DNA from 2 places in the Exiguobacterium sp. s128 genome. Region 2 is predicted to be linked to the other one. Evidence: riboswitches for the same ligand, from Rfam matches in the RefSeq annotation. Region 2 holds a riboswitch; the other holds the start of a gene.
What was found. Region 2 has a riboswitch for FMN ahead of ribD (bifunctional diaminohydroxyphosphoribosylaminopyrimidine deaminase/5-amino-6-(5-phosphoribosylamino)uracil reductase RibD). Riboswitches for the same ligand answer to the same signal wherever they lie in the genome.

Region 1 (9,681 bases), on a different contig from region 2:
GAAGACACCTGTTTGAAGTGTTGGAATACCAAGTACGTTTGAGTATCCTTGACCGTTTGCCACCATTTCTGGTGTAACGCCGAGCCAAACGCTCATCGTTTTGTTCATGATCAGGAATCCGACGATCGCTGCAAGTCCGGCTGCGCCGTCTCCTGCTAATCCGATTGCGACACCGACCGCGAATAAAAGTGCTAAGTTACCGAAGATGATATCCCCGGCTGCTTCCATCAATTTTGCAACCTTGATGATTGCATCATTTTTTAAGAACTCGAGTTTTGACGTCAAGTTCGGATTTTGCATCGCATTACCGAATCCGAGTAAGATCCCGGCAGCAGGCAAAATCGCAACAGGAAGCATCAACGCTTTACCAACACGTTGAAGAACAGCAAAAATCTGTTTGAACATGTGTGTTTCCTCCTCTTAATCTAAAATCTACAATAATAAATAATACCAATGACAGGTCGAAAAAAGTCAGACATCTGACCGATTTTTACAGAAAAAAATCAGGCACAAGCGGATTGTAGACAAAATACACTTATCCCGCGAAAAATCCTAACGGAAATAAACCATTTTGCCCGACATCCCACTCATGCCTGATCGTATCAGTAACACGTAGTCCGTGCGGTCATTTACCTAAATCGTACTGCACTAAGCGTTGCAGATGCATCGTAAGATACGTCGCTTCACCGCGCGGTACCGCTTTCTTCAACTGACGTTCCATGATGGACATCAGCTCCCAAGCAGTATCATAGCACAGCGGATATTCTTCGCGCAATAGCTTTTCTACTTTTTCTGGCGCCTCTAGGTACTCACCATTGGAAACCCTTTCAATCGCTGACCGTAAGTGACGAATTAAACGCTTATAATCCAACGATTTTCGATCGATTTTGATCTGCAAACGCTGTTCGATATGACTGGCAATTAATCCGACGAGTTGATGATGTCGGTTCACTTCGAGCACATCTTTGAAGTTCGTTGCCGAATGAATATGGAGCGCGATGAAGCCCGTTTCTGCAGGCGGCAGATAAAAATTCATCTCGGCACTGATGAATTCAACGATTTCTTCCGCCAAGGCATACTCTTCCGGATATAAGGCTTCCGTTTCTGCAAGAAACGGATTCGTCACTTCCATGCCTTGCTCCAAACGTTTGAACGTAAACGTCAAATGATCCGTCAACCCGATATGAATATGTTCATCAACCCGTTTTCCGAACCGCGTTTCAATCATCGAAACGATTTCGTTCATCAAAGCGATGAAATTTTCATCGAGGTGTCCGACAAGTGCCTTATACTGTGCCTGCTCGTCTTTATCTTTTAACGTATAGACTTTTTCTAGCTTTTCAAGATCCGTTAGTTGATCGTCTGGCTTCCGACCGAAGCCAATCCCTTTCGCGAGGATAATGACTTCCTGGTTGGCACCAGTCGAACAAATGACGACATTATTATTCAAGACTTTGATAACGCGGTACATTTGTTTATCCATTCGCTCTCAACCCTATCTGCTCTTACACATTTTTTAAAAGACACTGTTTTTATTATAACGTGTTTCCACGCACTAAAAAAGCCTACTCACTCAAGTAGACTTTAAAACATTTGGTAACCACTTTTACGCAGAAAGCGAATGGACATACCGGCGATGACGATTCCGGCAAGGCCGGCCACAAACATCGTGACATCTGCCGTCTGCAGCCCCATGATCCGTTCACCGAGTGCCGGAACCGCTTCACGGGCATTCGTGAAGTAATCAAGCGTCGACTGGTTATCAATCATCATGATGATGATCAGCGGATAGAGGACAAGCATGATCCACGTACTGCGTAACAACATGTTTAAGATAAAACCGATACTAAAGAACATGACGAGATAGAGAACACTCCCGATCACGGCTTGAATGATATGCATACTGTTCCCCCTTTGAATCTCTTTTTTAGTATAACCGACAAAAAAGGCAAATGCACGAGTGTACATTTGCCTAAAACGTGAACTTAGAATTTACCTTTTTTGATGGCAAGACCAATCTTTTTCAACTCAAGGAAATGTTTGTTGTCGATGACTTTTTTCATGAATGATGCGTTACGTCCGTAAATCTTCTTCCCGAAGACCATACCGATTCCATCTTTATGACCAAGTGAAGCGACTGTTCCTTTGTTTTCATATGTGAACGTTGATGTTTGACGTCCACCGATGAGAGCAGAGATGTTTTCAGCCACTTTGTGTGCTTGTTGCGTCGCGATCTGAGCAGTCGGCGGGTACGGACGATTCGAATTCGGATCCATGACTGCTGAACAATCACCGATCATGAAGACATTTTCGTGTCCAGGAACACGGAGGTCTTCTGCGACGACGACACGGTTACGCATCGCTTCAAAGCCAGATGCTGCAACAACCGGGTTACCGCTGACGCCACCTGTCCAGATGATTGTGTTCGCTTCGATTGTTTCTGTTGTTTCACCTTGAAGCGGTCCGAATGTCACGCTGCCCGGTCCACATTCCTTGATGCCGTTACCGAGTTTGAACTCGATGCCTTGGCGCTCAAGCCATTTGTGTGCGTAGTTGACAAGATCCGCATCAAATCCAGGAAGGACTGTTGGAGCAGCTTCGATATTGACGACACGAACGAGTTCGCGTGGGATATCATATTGTTTACACAATTCAGGAATCCGGTTGACGAGTTCACCCATGAACTCAATACCCGTAAATCCAGCACCACCGACGACAATCGTCAAGAGTGAACGGTTTGTTGAACCCGTCGTTTTGTACTCGGCGAAGGAATAGTCGATATGTTCCTTGATTTTTCGGACACTGTTCAGTGAACTGATCGTTAGAGCGTTCTCTTTCAATCCTTTAATGCCGAATGTTTCCGGAACGCCACCAAGTGCGACGACGACGTAGTCATAAGGAACTGTTCCACCGTCGACAAGCTTCACTGTGTTGCTTGCTGTATCAACTTTCTCGACGATACCTTTGACAAGTTTGACACGCGAAGGATTGATGACATCATTGATGTAGATACGTGCCTGTTCAGCAGACATCGTTCCTGCTGCCGGTTCGTGTAACCACGTTGTTTGGTAATGATAATCGTGTTTGTTGATTAATGTGATGTTCGCTTGGTCGACGCCAAGTTTCTTTTGAAGGTTGACTGCTGTGATCAATCCACCGTAGCCGGCTCCAAGAATAACAATGTTTGGTGTGTTCATGTTCTGATACCCCTTACGCTTAATAGTTTTGTTGTGATTTCCTTCACATTCAATTGCAGATAAATGCTCGAAAACTTTGTTCAAATAATGTTCACACGTCTATACGTTCATTGAACCATTTTCTATCATAGATTGCAAAGCTAAAATATGCAATCCCTTAAAAAAATGTGAGATGTCTCGCACTTGCCACATCGAACCCATCTTCCTATATAATAGGAGTATCCAACTTTAGGAGGGACTCAGATGCACCAACCATATGATGTAACGATTATCGGCGGTGGTCCAGTCGGACTGTTCACCACTTTTTACTCAGGCATGCGTCAGATGAAGACGAAAGTCATCGAAAGTCTACCACAACTCGGTGGACAACTGGCGACGCTTTATCCTGAAAAATATATATACGACATTGCCGGCTTCCCGAAAGTCAAAGCCCAGGATTTGATTGATCGTCTGCTCGAACAAGCAAACGAATTTGATCCGACGTACGTCCTCGGCGAAACCGTCCTTGCTTATGAACGGCTCGATGACGGACTGATCCGCCTCGTCACGAATAAAGGAGAACATTACACGAAAACCGTCATCCTGACAGCTGGAAACGGGTCGTTCGCCGCCCGTCCACTTGGTGTCGCAGATGCAGAACGTTTCGAGACGAGTAACCTGCATTACTTCGTCAACGAGATGGATCGCTTTAAGGATCGCCAAGTCGTCTTACTCGGTGGTGGCGATTCCGCAGTCGACTGGTCATTGATGCTTGAGCCGATCGCTAAATCCGTCACGCTCGTTCACCGTCGTGATAAATTCCGTGCCCATGAGCATACGGTCGAGCTGTTACACAACTCATCCGTCAATGTCATGACACCGTATACACTCGAATCAGTCACGGGTGACGACAGCATCGAGACGTTAACCTTTAAACATGCGGAAACAGATGATGTGATTGTCGTCGGTGCCGATGATGTCGTCTGTAACTTCGGTTTTGTTTCCTCGCTCGGACCGCTCAAGGAGTGGGAAGTCGAGTTTGAACGGAATTCGATCCGCGTCAACTCGAAGATGGAAACGGCGATCCCCGGTGTCTTCGCATGCGGCGATATCGCGACTTACGACGGTCGTGTCAAATTGATTGCGACGGGTTTCGGTGAAGCACCGATTGCCGTCAATCAAGCGAAGTTGCTTGTCGATCCTTCAGCGCGTCACCCGCAACACTCGACTAGTCTTTTTGAGAAAGTCAAAAATCATTAAGTTACGCCCAAAAGAAGAGTTGCCTCGATGCAAATCGAAGTTTCTCTTCTTTTTGTTTGCAGTCTAAATGACTGTGTTTGACGCCGCCAGATTCTTTCTTCCCGTGCTTTCCTCAGGCGAGACGCAAGTCGCGGCTTCTTGACCTTACCTTTCAAGAAGCCGGGTCTCGCTTGCCTCTGGCAGCGCGAAAAACGCGCTTTTCCCTGTAGGAGTCACGGGAAATGAATCTTTTCTACACAGTTCTTTCAATTCAAAAAAAATCATCCTAATCGCAATAGAATGATTTTTCAAAGCAATTTTAAGACAATGGCACGTTGAATCGTCGAACACGCGTCCCGTCTTCTTTTACATACGATTCGACTTCTTGTCCACCGTTTGCTTCGATGACACGACCGGACGCCAGGTTATCTGCACTGCATGTGATCAAAACAGAGGCAAGCCCCCGCTCTCTTGCGACGTTCAGTGCTTGACGTAACCCTTCCGTCGCATACCCGTTCTGCCGGGAACTCGGACGAATCCCGTAACCGATATGCCCACCGATTTGCTGCAGTTGGTCGTTCAGGTCATGCCGGAAATTGACCGCACCGACGATTTTTTGTCCGTCATATAACCAATAGGTCGAGTGCGTGACCCAGTTTTCCGGTGCCACCTGTTCTTCTTGTTGTTGCTCCTCTAAAAAATCCGCTAACGGCAAAAAGGTTTTACTGACGACACTTGGTACGATCGATTCGCCGGATTGTTGCCACTCCAGTAAAAAATCGAGGTATTCGACTTCAAGTTGTACAGACGGTTTGATTAATGTAATCATCTGTGATTGCGGACCTCCTCTTCAATGAGTCGATCGAGCCAGTCGTCGACATGTTGGAACAAATACCCCGCTTGTTTTGCGGCTGCCGTATCCATATAAAAGTCGTGATCCGGTGCCAGTGGTGACGGGTCTTCTCCAGTCGTTTCAAAACGGGTGGTCGTTTCCGCGACACGATCGATCTTATCCATCAAGTCTTGGATCGACAACACGCCGTCACTCGCCGCGTTGATTGGTCCGGTCATCGTCGAGCGTCCACACCATTCGAGAAATGCTGCTGCTTCGTAACTCGAGATGTACCCCATTTTCGCGTACAGATTTTCTGCAATGATCGGCTGATCTGCCAATGTTCGTTTGATATGGAACACCAATCGTTCCGTATAATCGTCCGGTCCTAAAACGACCGGGAAGCGGACAGCGATGACCGGGAACGTCGCCCGTTGGAAAAAGTAACTTTCTGCTTGGCGTTTTCCTTCCCCGTAATCATGTTCTTTTTCGAGGTCATATTTCCCAGGAAACGGATTGTAGGCACGTTCTGAAATCTTCGTTCCACCGTTCTCATAAACTGACATCGTCGAGGTCAAGATATAACGACCGACCTTTCCTTCGAACGCATCGACGGCAAGTTTCGCCTGATACGGATTAAAGCAGATGTTGTCATAGATGATATCCCAGTTCTGACTCCCTAAGTCTTTCATCGTGCTGCTTGACGTCCGGTCTCCTTTAAAGAATGTCAAGCCTTTCGCGACAGGTGGCGTGTGCTCGCCGCGCGTGACAATCGTCACATCATCCCCTGATTCTGCAAGTCGTAATGCCAGCCGTCTCCCAAAGTAACGTGTTCCACCGAAGATCAGTACCTTTCGCATCGATAGTCCTCCCTTATCATGGCGTTCGTTGTAATCCTTCTCCATTTAGCGGCGTAAGTCCTGTCTGTCTCTGAAAAACAAAAAAAACCGCAGACGGAATCGTCTGCGATTAGAGTCATTTGATTAACATCCGCCCGGTGTCCCGGCATTGGTTGCAGTCCGGAATGAAGTCCCGCAGCCGCACGTGGCGATCGCATTTGGATTCGTAATCGTGAATCCGCCTCCGAGCATGGATTGTTTATAGTCTACTTCCAGTCCTTTGACGACCGGATAGTCTTTTTGGTCAACGATGACGTTCACACCGTGTTGTTCAAAGGTCAAGTCGGTCTCTTTTTGACTGTCAAAGCCCATTCCGTAGGAGAGACCACTGCATCCGCCACCTTGCACGAGCATCCGTAGATTTTTTTCGTCGTCCGGCGCCTGCATCATCATCTCTTTCACTTGAAGAGCTGCTGCTTCTGTTAATTGGATCATGTCATCACCCTCCCTTTTTTTCTAGTATACGCAATTTCGAGCTGATTCGAAACCTAGTTGCTTGAAACTATCTTGAATTCGTTGTATAAAGGAGTTGTATCAAAAAAAATTAAATCGTTCCATCTTCAGGGCAGGGTGAAATTCCCGACCGGCGGTGAACAGACGATTCGTCTGAAGCCCGCGAGCGAATAGGGCGCTATTTGCTGATTCTGTGTGACTCAGGAGCCGACAGTATAGTCTGGATGGGAGAAGATGGCGGCATGTTTCTATTTCTTGAACCGATTTTTGTAAAAATCGTTCAGGTTTAGTTTATTGCGGACTTCTCCCCTATTGAATCTGATTCGATAGGGGTTTATTTTGGACGCAGCCATGCCAATACTTCATCGAGAGGAACGAGCAAAAGGAGATTATACTCGTATGAAACGCACACAAAAGATGGTCACTTTATCCATGTTAGGTTCAATTTCGTTTGTTCTAATGCTACTCAATTTCCCGTTACCTTTTTTACCGAACTATTTAAAAATCGACTTCAGTGATGTCCCTGCCTTAATCGCAGCCATCATGTTCTCACCGATTGCCGGTGTCATCGTCGAAGCGCTTAAAAACGTCCTGTACTACATCTTCCGCGGAAGTGGTGTCCCGGTCGGAGAGCTTGCAAACTTCGCTGCTGGTGTTGCCTTCATCCTTCCGGTCAGTTGGTTCTATCATAAAAAGAAAACTACAAAAGGTCTCGCAACCGGTCTTGTCGCTGGTACAATCACGATGGCACTCGGTCTTGCAATCCTCAACTATATCTTAATTCTTCCAGCGTACGCTTGGTTCTTCGGTATGGACTACATGTTAGATCCTGCCGTCAAGTGGACGACGATTACAGCCGGTATCTTACCGTTTAACATCATCAAGGCTATGTTCATCTCAGCACTCTTCATTCCGCTGTTTTTGAAACTGAAACCATGGATGATGCGTCGTCAACAAACGATCTAAGTCCGAAGCCGCGCCCGCTGACAGACACGAATCCCCGGTCTCTTCTGAGACACGGGGATTTTTTTAAAGTTCGTTTTCTTCGATTTTTTGATAAATCTTTTCTAACAGTTCTTCCGGTGTCTCGCCGACGACCGTTTCGCCATCGACGAGACAAAAATGGTCGAGTGAACAAATGCCGCAATATCCGAGACATCCATATTCGACGACATCGACATTCGGATCCCGTTCAAGTTGTTGCATGACGACTTGGGTTCCTGTCGCTAAGTTACTGATACAAAATTCAATAATTGGATTCACTTTTTTTCCTCCTTTAAGCAGGAATTGTCCTTCCCCATGTCGTATTATACAAGGTCAGACTGATTTAGGGGAACTAAGGGGGATTTAAAGTTATGAAGCAACTGGTTGTTTTAGGCGGCGGATATGGCGGTATGCGGATTTGTGAACGGTTTAAAGATGAAGAGGTCGCTGTGACCCTCGTCGATCGTTTACCGTATCATGCCTTAAAAACAGAGTATTATGCACTCGCTGCCGGTACATTGTCGGATCGTGATGTTCGAATCGCTTTTCCTGAAGGCGAACATCTCACATATAAATATGGACATGTCGTCCAGATTTCACCGGAGACGAACTCCGTCCATCTGCAAGATGGTACGGAACTTTTTTATGACGATCTCATCATCGCATTAGGGTGTGAAGATAAATACCATAACATACCGGGGGCGCAAGAATTTACGTACAGCATCCAAACGCTTGAAGAGTCTCGGAAAACCCAACAGGCAATTTGCGGTCTCTCACCCGGTGCCGTCGTCTCGATCGTCGGGGCCGGACTGTCTGGTGTCGAACTGGCGAGTGAATTACACGAAAGCCGGAAAGACTTGAAGATCCGATTGTTTGATCGGGGTCCATCGGTGTTGTCGTTCCTGTCGGATAAAGTATCGACATACGTCCAGGAGTGGTTCGAAGAACATGATGTCGAAGTCATCAACAATTCAAATGTCACGTTCGTCACGGCAGATGACGTCCAAAACGGGGATGAGGCCTATCCTTCGAACTTAACGATTTGGACGGCCGGCACACAACCGGTCAAAGTCGTTCGGGATCTCGGATTTGAAGCGGATAGTGGCGGACGCATCAAGCTGACCGAACACCACCACGTCCCGGAACATGAAAATGTCTTCGTGATCGGTGATTGTGCGAGTCTACCGTACGCACCAAGCGGACAGCTCGCGGAACATCAAGCGGATCAAGTCGTCGATGTCCTGCAAGCGAAATGGGACGGTAAAAAACTGCCGAAACTACCAGAGATCAAGTTACGTGGTATGCTCGGCTCGCTCGGGAAATCAGACGGATTTGGGATCGTCATGGGGAAACAGGCATTAACCGGAAAAGTACCACGTCTCTTGAAGTCGGGTGTCCTCTGGAAACATAAAAAGATCAAATAAGCAAAACGGCGCCGGTCATTCCGGTGCCGTTTTTTCGAGTCTCGTATCAATCGCCCGGGTGATTTTTTTCAGCTGGACGTATCCTTCGTCAATCATCTCCTCGTCGAGCAGGACGAGTGGATAAAAATAGACATCGTCCTTCAAGGCCAGGATCCAATCATCTTCGACAGGTGATGTCTCGAAATCAACATACGCAAACGTTAATGCTGTCTCGTATTTTCGCCCAAGTACGGCTTGGAGCCAGCTGTAGGTCTCTTCTGAACTCGGTGCCCCGACGCAGCTCGGACATGTCTGTGCAGCGCCATATACCTTGATTTCCATTCAAACTCCCCCTCTTGATGGATACTTCTTTTTTAGTATACAAGTTTTCCAGATTGAGAACATTTTTCAACCCTGTTACAATGATTCTATAAGAAAGGATGTGTTTACGCATGGAAATGTTTGATCAAGTGAATGAAGTCCTCGAAAAATTGCGTCCGTTCCTTCTTCGTGACGGAGGAGACGTTGAACTCGTAGATGTAGAAGACGGTATCGTCAAACTCCGTTTAATGGGAGCTTGTGGCAGTTGCCCAAGTTCAACCATTACATTGAAGGCTGGTATCGAACGTGCCCTTCTTGAAGAAGTCGCTGGCGTCGTCGAAGTTGAACAAGTCTTCTAAGACTGAAAATCCCCA
Region 2 (9,681 bases):
ACACGGGGGTCCTCGAGGCAGCAAAGGCAATGGGAGCGACACCGTTGCAGACGATTTTCCGTTTCTTATTGCCGGAAGCACTCAGTTCATTGGTCCTGAACTTGACGATTGCGACGATCGGCTTGATCGGAGCGTCGGCGATGGCCGGTGCGATCGGCGGCGGAGGCCTCGGGGACTTGGCGATCACCTACGGCTACCAACGGTTTGATACGACCGTCATGCTCATCACGGTCGGGATACTCGTCATCCTCGTCCAAGGTTTACAGACGATGGGCAACCTGTTGGCACGAAAAATTCGCAGACACTAAAAAACATAGAGAAGATAAGGGAGAGATGAACGATGAAAAAAGGATTAGCGATTGGTGCAGCATTAACGATGGTATTATTTGCAGGGTGTGCGGCGTCCGGGGAAGAGGATCAAAATACGGTCAAGCTCGGCGTCAGCAGCTCGGATACGCAAGTTTGGGAATACGTCGCGAAAAAAGCGAAAAAAGAGGGCATCACGATTGAACTCGTCAAATTCTCCGATTATGTGCAACCGAACCTGGCACTCGCAGAAGGCGAAATCGATGCCAATTCGTTCCAGACGATTTCGTACTTCAATGCCTTTAAAAAAGAACATAACTTAAAGCTATCGCCGATTGCGACGACCGTCATCGCACCGATGGGGATCTATTCGGATAAAGTCAAGGACGTCAAAGATATCCCGGTCGGTGGAAAGATTGCCGTCCCGAACGAGGCGACGAACATGGGACGGGCACTCCTGTTGCTGCAGGAAGCCGGCTTGATCAAGCTACCGGACGACTTTGACGGAAACGGAGCCGTCGACAAAATCGTCGAGAATCCGAAAAAGCTGAAGATTGTCCCAGTCGTCGCCGGGCAGACGCCACGTGTTCTGCCGGATGTATCGGCATCAATCATCAATAACGGGATCGCCGTGGATGCCGGCTTTAATCCGATCAAAGACTCGATTCTCCATGAAAATGCAACAGCGAAACCCTATATCAACATCATCGCGACACGAACGGAAGACAAAGACAAAAAGACGTTGAAGAAAATTGCTTCACTTTACCAACAGGATGATGTCGCGGCCTTCATCAAAAAAGAGTACAAAGGAAGCACGATTCCGACGTTCGTCCCACTCAGTGACATTGGCGAATAATTAAACATCCAAAGGAGCGTGACCCAAATGACGGTTCAGACAAGACGGGAAAACTTGATTCAAACGATTGAGCAGGATATTGAACAAAAACGCGAGTCGTATCTCGAGACGAGTCACCGGATTCATGCGACACCCGAGATTGGGAACGAGGAATATTTTGCCTCGCGCCATCATGCGGAACGCCTGACGGCAGAAGGGTTCGCGGTTGAGCTCGGGGTCGCGGGACATGACACGGCGTTCCTGGCCCGGAAGACTTCGGATAAACCGGGGGCGACGGTTGCCTTCCTCGCTGAATACGATGCTTTGCCGGGGATTGGTCACGCCTGCGGTCACAACATCATCGGCACGACGAGTGTCGCAGCGGCGATCGCGCTCAGTAAAATCATCGATGAAGTCGGGGGCAGTGTCGTCGTGCTCGGAACACCGGCAGAGGAAGGTGGACCAAACGGCAGTGCGAAAGGCAGCTTCGTCAAACATGATCTCCTGACGGGGATTGATGCGGCACTGATGATTCATCCGTCCGGACAAACGCGGATCACCGGTTCCTCGCTTGCTGTTGATCCACTGGACTTTGCCTTTACCGGCAAGCCGGCTCACGCGGCAGCGTCACCGGAAGAGGGCATCAATGCACTCGACGCCGTCATCCAACTGTTTAACGGCATCAATGCCTTGCGTCAGCAATTGCCGAGCGACGTCCGGATTCACGGCATCATCACGGATGGCGGTGATGCGCCGAACATCATTCCGGAATACGCCAAAGCACGCTTCTTCATCCGGGCGACGACGCGCGACCGGCTGAATGCCGTGACGAAGAAGGTTAAGGCCGTTGCCGAAGGGGCAGCGCTTGCGACCGGGGCGACGCTTGAGATCATCGCGTTCCAAAATGAGGTCGACAATCTGCTGTTCAACCGGACGTTTGACGAGATTTTCCGGGAGGAAGCAGTGGCGCTTGGGGAAGACGTCAAGACGGATGAACGCCCGGGTCTCGGTTCGACCGACGCCGGCAATATCAGCCAGGTCCTGCCGACCATCCATCCGTACATCAAGATCGGAGCGGACGATTTGGTCGCCCACACGGAAAGTTTCCGGGAAGCGGCTCGGTCGGAACAAGGCGACGAAGCCTTGATCACCGGCGCAAAAATCCTGGCTCGGACGGCGTTACGTCTGTTGACGGACGGACAGTTGCTCGGGACGGTCAAACAAGAGTTCCATGACCGGAAAAACGGTTATTTGGCGTAACAGTCAAAATAAAAAGTATGTGTCCATCCGGCAGATGTTGCTTTGATAGTCCGCTGAATGGGGCATATTTTTTCGGAAATGGATGTAAAAACAAATTCTTTTTTGTATTTTAAAATAACCTGTGCTAGTCTTGAACTGCACAACTGAATAACCAGTTCTTCGGGGTAGGGTGAAAATCCCAACCGGCGGTGATGCGATTTTCGAATCGACGAGCCCGCGACCCATAGTGTACGCACTATGGCTGACTTGGTGTGATTCCAAGGCCGACGGTAAAGTCCGGATGGGAGAAGAACGAAAAAATGTGCTTGAAACCATTTTCTGAAAAATACATTCAGAGAAAGGTCTATTTCTGTATGCTTCAAAACAGAAAAACAAGACGTTTCTTTCGTGACCCTTCAATCATGACGCCCTGCAAATGCAGCGGCGTCTTTTTCTTTTGAAAGGAGCGAAAACATGAATAATAGAATGCATCAGGCGATGCAATTGGCAGAGATGTTAGACGGACAAACGAGTCCAAATCCAAGTGTCGGCTGTGTGATCACGAAGCACGGACGGATCATCGGCTTTGGCGCGCATCGGTTTGCCGGGGGTCCCCATGCCGAAGTCGAGGCGTTACGGATGGCCGGAGAAGCGGCACGCGGCGCCGATCTGTATGTCACGCTTGAACCGTGTAACCATCACGGGAAGACACCACCCTGCACGGAAGCAATCATTGCTGCCGGCATCAAACGGGTGTTCGTCGCGACGGAAGACCGTCATGCGATCGTCGCGGGCCAGGGAATTGTGCGTCTCCGTGAATCCGGACTGACGGTCGAAGTCGGATTACTGGAAGACGAAGCAGTTCGTTTTTATACACCGTTTTGGCAAAGTCTCAAGCGAAAACGACCGAATGTCACCGTGAAAGTCGCTCAAAGTTTAAACGGGATCGTGACGACAGGTGAGCAACGCTGGATTACGTCAGTTGCCGCGCGAGCGGCGGGGCGTGAGCTACGGGCAACACACGATGCAATCCTGGTCGGAAGTGAGACGGTTTTGATTGATGATCCGGCACTGACGTCACGATCGGAAACGGGAGCTGAACCGATTCGGGTCGTCGTCGACCGTCGCGGACGTTTGACGGAAACCGCCCAAGTCTTTCGGGACGGCTTGAATCCGACGTACTGGCTGACGGAACAACCACGTGTCTCAGATCAATCGAACGTCACGGTTCTCGTCGGTACGTATGCAACACCAAATCAGATTTTAGACACATTGTATGACCAGGGTATCCGCAGTTTGTTGATTGAAGGTGGACCAACGATTCAGTCGGCGTTTTTAGAAGCGGACCTTGTCGATCGTCTTGAGATCTATCAAGCACCGTCTGTCTTACAAGGCACGACCGGATTGACGAGTACAATCGAGGTTGAAGACCGGTTCGATTTAACGGACGTCGCGCAAATTGGACAGGATGTTCATCTAGGCTATACGCGGAAAGGAGACGGCTCATGTTCACAGGATTGATTGAAGAAGTCGGGACGATTAAACGGAAAGTCCCGCGTCCGAACGGTCTGGCGCTGGAAATCGAAGCGCGACATGTTCTTCACGGAACCAAAATCGGTGACAGTATCGCGGTCGACGGCATTTGTTTGACCGTTACGGCGATGACGGCGGCGGGATTCACGGCGGATGCGGTCCATGAAACGATTCGGGCGACGGCACTTCAAACATTGCGCGTCGGCACACCGGTCCAACTCGAACGGGCGATGCCGGCGAACGGACGATTCGGCGGTCATTTCGTTAGTGGCCACATTGACGGGACAGCCCGGTTGTTAAGCCGTCGACCGGACGGTGAAGCGATGGAATATCGGTTTGAGACCGCTGACTGGCGCAAATACTGTATTCCGAAAGGGTCGATTGCGATCAACGGAACCAGCTTGACGATTCAACACGTCCAAGCGGACAGTCTGACGATTTCGCTGATTCCACATTCGCGCCAAGTGACGACGTTTGATCGTCTGCAAAGCGGAACCCTCGTCAACATTGAGTGTGACTTGATGGCAAAACACTTGTATCACTTTACGCAACAGGAACAGAAAACGGATTGGTCGGCATTTTTAGGAGGCGGAGCAGGATGAACGGATTTGATCTCATAGAAGAAGCCATTGAAGAGTTAAAGCAAGGACGTCCGATCATCGTCTGTGACGACGAAAATCGGGAAAACGAAGGCGATTTGATCCTTCTTGCGGAACACGCGACACCGGAACAAATCAACTTCATGATCACTTACGGGAAAGGACTTGTCTGTGTCCCGGTCAGCCCGCAACTGGCAAAACGATTGGAACTGAACCCGATGACGGACGTCAACACTGATCCGCACGGAACAGCCTTTACCATCAGTATTGACCACGAAGAGGCGAAGACCGGTATCAGCGCGGCGGAGCGCGCGTTGACGATCCAACGGATGCTGACGGACGGGGCGAAACAATTTAAGCGTCCGGGGCATATCTTCCCCTTGATCGCGAAAGAAGGCGGTGTCCGGGAACGACGTGGTCATACGGAAGCGGGTGTTGATCTGGCGCGCCTTGCCGGAAGCGCAGAAGCGGCCGTCATTTGTGAAATCATCTTAGAAGATGGGACAATGGCGCGTGTTGACGACTTGCTGGCATATAAAGAAGTCCACGGATTGAAGATGATTACGATCGATGCCCTCGTCACGTACCTCGAACGTCCCGTTCGGCGTGAAGCGGACGTCTTGCTGCCGGCGACGCATGGGGCATTTCGTATGCTTGGTTACACGACTCCGGATGCAAAGGAACATGTCACCGTCTTGTCCGGTGAGGCAGAGGATGGCATGCTCGTCCGGCTTCATTCGGAATGTCTGACGGGAGACGTCTTTGGCTCCAAACGCTGTGATTGTGGACCACAACTCGACGCCGCCCTCGAACGAATCGGTCAAGAAGGAGGCGCCGTCCTGTATTTGCGACAGGAAGGGCGAGGCATCGGTTTGATGGCGAAACTCAAAGCGTATGAGTTGCAGGAGCAGGGACTTGATACGGTCGAAGCGAATCACGCGCTCGGATATGCGACGGACTTACGCGACTACAAAGTCGCAGCCGCGATGTTGCAGGATTTAGGTGTGACGAAGATCCGCTTGATGACGAATAACCCGGATAAGCAACAAGCCCTTGAACAACATGGCATCACGGTGCTCGAACGGGTGCCGCTTGAAATCGCACCGGTTCCGGAAAATAAAAATTATCTGCAAACCAAACAAACGAAACTCGGGCACTTGCTCGACATCCAAGGAGGACAATAACATGGTATTCGAAGGATTTTTAACAGGTGAGGGACTACGTGTCGCAATCGTCGCGGCACGTTTCAATGAATTGATTACATCAAAATTAGTCGGAGGCGCAAACGATGCCTTCCGTCGACACGGTGTCGCAGCTGACGCGGTCGATACGGCGTGGGTGCCGGGGGCGTTTGAAATTCCGCTCGTCGCGGAGAAGCTTGCGAAAAGCGGCAACTACGACGCCGTCATCACGCTTGGTGCCGTCATTCGCGGAGCGACGTCACACTACGATTATGTTTGCAATGAAGTCGCGAAAGGGGTTGCCACTGCGTCACGTGAGACAGGCGTTCCGATCATCTTCGGCGTCCTGACGACCGATTCGATTGAACAAGCTGTTGAACGGGCTGGGACGAAGGCAGGCAACAAAGGATATGAAGCGGCCGTTTCAGCGATTGAGATGGCAAATCTGTTACGGACGATTTAAATACGTACGACAAGTGAGACTTGAGACCTGTTTCAATCGAAAACAGGTCTCTTTTTTTGTTGTTGCGCAGGACTTTGAAGGCTCCATCCCTAATGGAAAGGGAAGGACTTTTTCATGAAGGAGGAAGAACCATGATCAGTCTCAAAAAATCGTATTATGTACCAGGTATTCTTTTATTCATCATGGGCTATTATATTTGGATCATCCTTTTTGAATAACAACCCGTCGTGTCCGCTTGGGGCAATAATGTATTTTCCATCTTCGGTTGTATCATCGCAACTGTCCTGTTATTGCAGGCACATCAAAAATTCCGTCAACACGAAGGACGGTTTTTTCTTTATTTGGCATGTGGGACAGGAAGTTATCTGATTGCCGAATTGATTTGGATGTCGTATGAGAATATCCGTCAAGTCGAGGTCCCGTTTCCGGGAGTGTCAGATATTTTTTATGTTTTTCAATCCGTTTGGTTTTTAGCGGCGTTTTTACATCTGATCCGCAGACATGTCACGAAAAACCGGTTGATCAGTTTTATTTTTGATATTGCGATCGTCACGACGGTTGCGGTCACCTACAGCTGGTTTTTCTTGATCCGTCCTCTATTTGATACACCGTTTGTGTCACGCGGGGAAGTGATCTTAGCGTTTGCGTATCCGATGTGTGACATCGTGTTGCTGTTTTGTATGATCAGTATCTATTATCTGTTTGAGAAACGGGAGTGGCAGCAACGTCTCCGGTTGTTTCAATTTCTGTTTATCGGTCTGTTGCTTCAGGTCGGAGCGGATACACTGTTCGTCTACATGACGACGGTCAGCGGCAATGAAGCCGTCCGGCTGATTGATCCGTTATTCATCCTTGGGTTGTTGATGATAGGTGTCGCAGGGCACATCGGTAGTCCGGTCGCTGAAGAGCCACAGCAGGAAAGATTTTCGAGTGGGACGATGCAATTAGGAAAGTTGTTTCTACCGTATGTATTGGTGATTCTCCTGTTTTCGACGATGGCGTTGTATGCGCGACGGGATGAGGGCTTAACAGGATTGATGCTCGGTTGTGCGATCACGATTCTTTTGATTTTGATCCGGCAGATTTTGATGATTTTGAGCAATCACGAGTTAATAGAAGAAATTCATCATAAGGCGGACGAACTGGAAGTGAGCGAAGAACGTTACAAGTCCTTGTTCACGTATCATCCGGACGCGGTGTATTCGCTTGACCTGACAGGACGGATCGAGAGTGCCAATCCGTCGTTTGAAAAATTAACGGAGCAAAGTGCAAACGAGTTAGTCGGTCAGTCGTACCGTCAGTTGATGGAACAACAGGCGGCGACCGATAAGACGACCGCCCATCAATTTGAAACGATTTTTCGGAAATCGGGCGGGATGGACGTGTTGCTGAACGTGACGAACATCCCGATTCGTGTCCGGGACCGCTTCGTCGGCATGTACGGGATTGGTCAGGACATTACGACCGTCCGCGAAAATGAATTAAAGATCCGCCGTCTTGCCTATTACGATCATTTGACCGGAGCGATCAACCGGACGTACTTTGAGGAAGTCTTACACCATTTGGTTGAAGGGGAACAAGACGATGAAACGATCATTCTCTGCTTTATCGACCTTGATGATTTTAAGCTCGTCAATGATTCATTTGGACACCATGTGGGTGATCAGCTGTTGATCCAAGTCGTGCAGCGGCTGACAGAGACCGTCGATCCGGAGGACATCGTCGCTCGTCAAGGCGGCGATGAGTTTACCGTCATCCTGCGGAAGGTCACGTCAGACGAACAGGGACGAGATCGAACGGCCCGGTTGCTCGACTGCTTAAAGAAGACATATTCGCTTGACGGGATCGAACTGATCTCAAATCCGAGCATCGGAGCCGTCAGCTGTCCACGGACTACCGGTAAACATGTCGTGACCTTGCTGAAACAGGCGGACCTCGCGATGTATCAAGCCAAGTCAAGCGGCGGTAAATCGATCGTCTTTTTCGAAGACATTGCCGAGAAGGCGTCATACCGCCTGCGGTTGGAGTCAGAGTTGCCGATTGCAATCGAAACGGACCAATTGATTTTGTATTACCAACCGCAAGTCGATACTCTGACGTATCAGATGGTCGGGGTCGAAGGACTGGTTCGTTGGAATCATCCGGAACTCGGGATGATTGCACCCAATGATTTCATTCCGATGGCGGAAGAAGCGGGAATGATCATTCGTCTCGGAGAATGGGTGTTACGCGAAGGTTTTTTACAAGCCAAACGCTGGGAAGAGGAGGGGCTCCTCTTAAAGGTCGGATTGAACGTCTCGATGCAACAGTTCCATCATCCGACGTTTGTCCTGACACTGATCCGATTAGTGGAAGAAACGAAGGTTAATCCGAACCGAATCGACCTCGAGATCACGGAAGTCTCGGCGGTTGAAGATATCGAAGAGACGGTCGAGACGATGAACCGACTGAAGGAGCTCGGTTTTACGATTTCCATCGATGACTTCGGGACCGGGTACTCTTCGTTGTCGCGCTTAGCCGATTTCCCGATTGATACACTCAAGATTCCACGTGAGTTCGTCGAAAAAATTCAACCGGCGACGACCGGGTATTCGATGATCTCGTCGATCATTCATTTGGCGAAATCGCTTGAGCTCGAAGTCATCGCCGAAGGGGTCGAGACGTTAGAGCAGGTGAATGTGTTGAACTGGTTGGAATGTTCACGGATGCAAGGCTACTACTTCGGTCGTCCGATGCCGGCAGAACATATTCCGGCTCTGTACCAAAAATAAGCGATTCATCCCGTGGCAGTGGGAATGAATCGCTTATTTTTTGTCGATCTTCCGTTAGAGGTCCGTCGAGAAAGAGATTCCTTTTTCGACGACGTCACGATTTTCGTTCAAGACGTCACTCGTCAACAGTTCAACCGACGTGAGCGGTTGTTCGAGGATGAAGCCAAAGTTACCCCTTCGTGTTTCGGACGGAGCATATGTCGTCGCAAGTGATTCGAGATAGACATCGTCCTCAAGTGTTTTCTCAGTCTTGGCACCAAGCTTGAAGTGAGCGACCGGATTGAACGTGACCGGTTCCTCACCCGTATTCGTGATCGTCACCCGTGTCTTGACGAGATCAAATGACTCGTCGTGTGTGAAACCGTGGAAAAAGTCGATCATCCCGTAGCTCGGACGGGCATGGAAGACTTTGATTTCTTCGATTTTCATCTGAATCGGTCCGATGGTGCGTGTCACGTCGGGACGGACGATCTGTTTTAACGTCAATTCCCCTTTGTCGTCGGAGACCGATTGGTTGACGGACGTCAGTTGGCGATCATCTGGTAATTGTGGATTCGGAACGTAAGCGGCAGTTTTTTCAATCGATACCGGCGTCTGCGTCTCCTGTTTCGGGGACGACTTCTCTTGTGTGACATCTGGCGCATTGCCACAACCGGAAAGGATCGTCCCGAGCATCAAGGCAGCAAGTAGCTGTTTCATGGAAAGTCTCCTTATTTCTTCGATTTCAACAGGTCGAAGATGATTTTCGCGTGAT

Region 1: it holds a riboswitch for FMN, as region 2 does, so the genes downstream of both, KNQ13_RS02290 (ECF transporter S component) here and ribD (bifunctional diaminohydroxyphosphoribosylaminopyrimidine deaminase/5-amino-6-(5-phosphoribosylamino)uracil reductase RibD) in region 2, are expected to answer to the same signal.

Annotation. Positions count from the first base shown of each region.
Region 1 covers NZ_JACSMT010000003.1:78,580-88,260, forward strand. The annotation lists gene ptsG (glucose-specific PTS transporter subunit IIBC) at 1-405, opposite strand, end outside; gene glcT (glucose PTS transporter transcription antiterminator GlcT) at 626-1,483, opposite strand; gene KNQ13_RS02260 (YuiB family protein) at 1,585-1,902, opposite strand; gene KNQ13_RS02265 (NAD(P)/FAD-dependent oxidoreductase) at 1,986-3,197, opposite strand; gene KNQ13_RS02270 (NAD(P)/FAD-dependent oxidoreductase) at 3,441-4,436, shown strand; gene KNQ13_RS02275 (GNAT family N-acetyltransferase) at 4,735-5,244, opposite strand; gene KNQ13_RS02280 (NAD-dependent epimerase/dehydratase family protein) at 5,241-6,107, opposite strand; gene KNQ13_RS02285 (HesB/IscA family protein) at 6,231-6,581, opposite strand; FMN riboswitch at 6,699-6,839, shown strand; gene KNQ13_RS02290 (ECF transporter S component) at 6,999-7,565, shown strand; gene KNQ13_RS02295 (YuzB family protein) at 7,629-7,862, opposite strand; gene KNQ13_RS02300 (NAD(P)/FAD-dependent oxidoreductase) at 7,955-9,007, shown strand; gene KNQ13_RS02305 (DUF1462 family protein) at 9,023-9,328, opposite strand; gene KNQ13_RS02310 (NifU family protein) at 9,439-9,666, shown strand.
Region 2 covers NZ_JACSMT010000033.1:11,659-21,339, reverse strand. The annotation lists gene KNQ13_RS11860 (methionine ABC transporter permease) at 1-308, shown strand, start outside; gene KNQ13_RS11855 (MetQ/NlpA family ABC transporter substrate-binding protein) at 341-1,162, shown strand; gene KNQ13_RS11850 (M20 family metallopeptidase) at 1,190-2,401, shown strand; FMN riboswitch at 2,553-2,697, shown strand; gene ribD (bifunctional diaminohydroxyphosphoribosylaminopyrimidine deaminase/5-amino-6-(5-phosphoribosylamino)uracil reductase RibD) at 2,855-3,901, shown strand; gene KNQ13_RS11840 (riboflavin synthase) at 3,886-4,515, shown strand; gene KNQ13_RS11835 (bifunctional 3,4-dihydroxy-2-butanone-4-phosphate synthase/GTP cyclohydrolase II) at 4,512-5,696, shown strand; gene ribH (6,7-dimethyl-8-ribityllumazine synthase) at 5,698-6,156, shown strand; gene KNQ13_RS11825 (putative bifunctional diguanylate cyclase/phosphodiesterase) at 6,498-8,927, shown strand; gene KNQ13_RS11820 (DUF4352 domain-containing protein) at 8,982-9,626, opposite strand; gene KNQ13_RS11815 (alkaline phosphatase) at 9,638-9,681, opposite strand, start outside.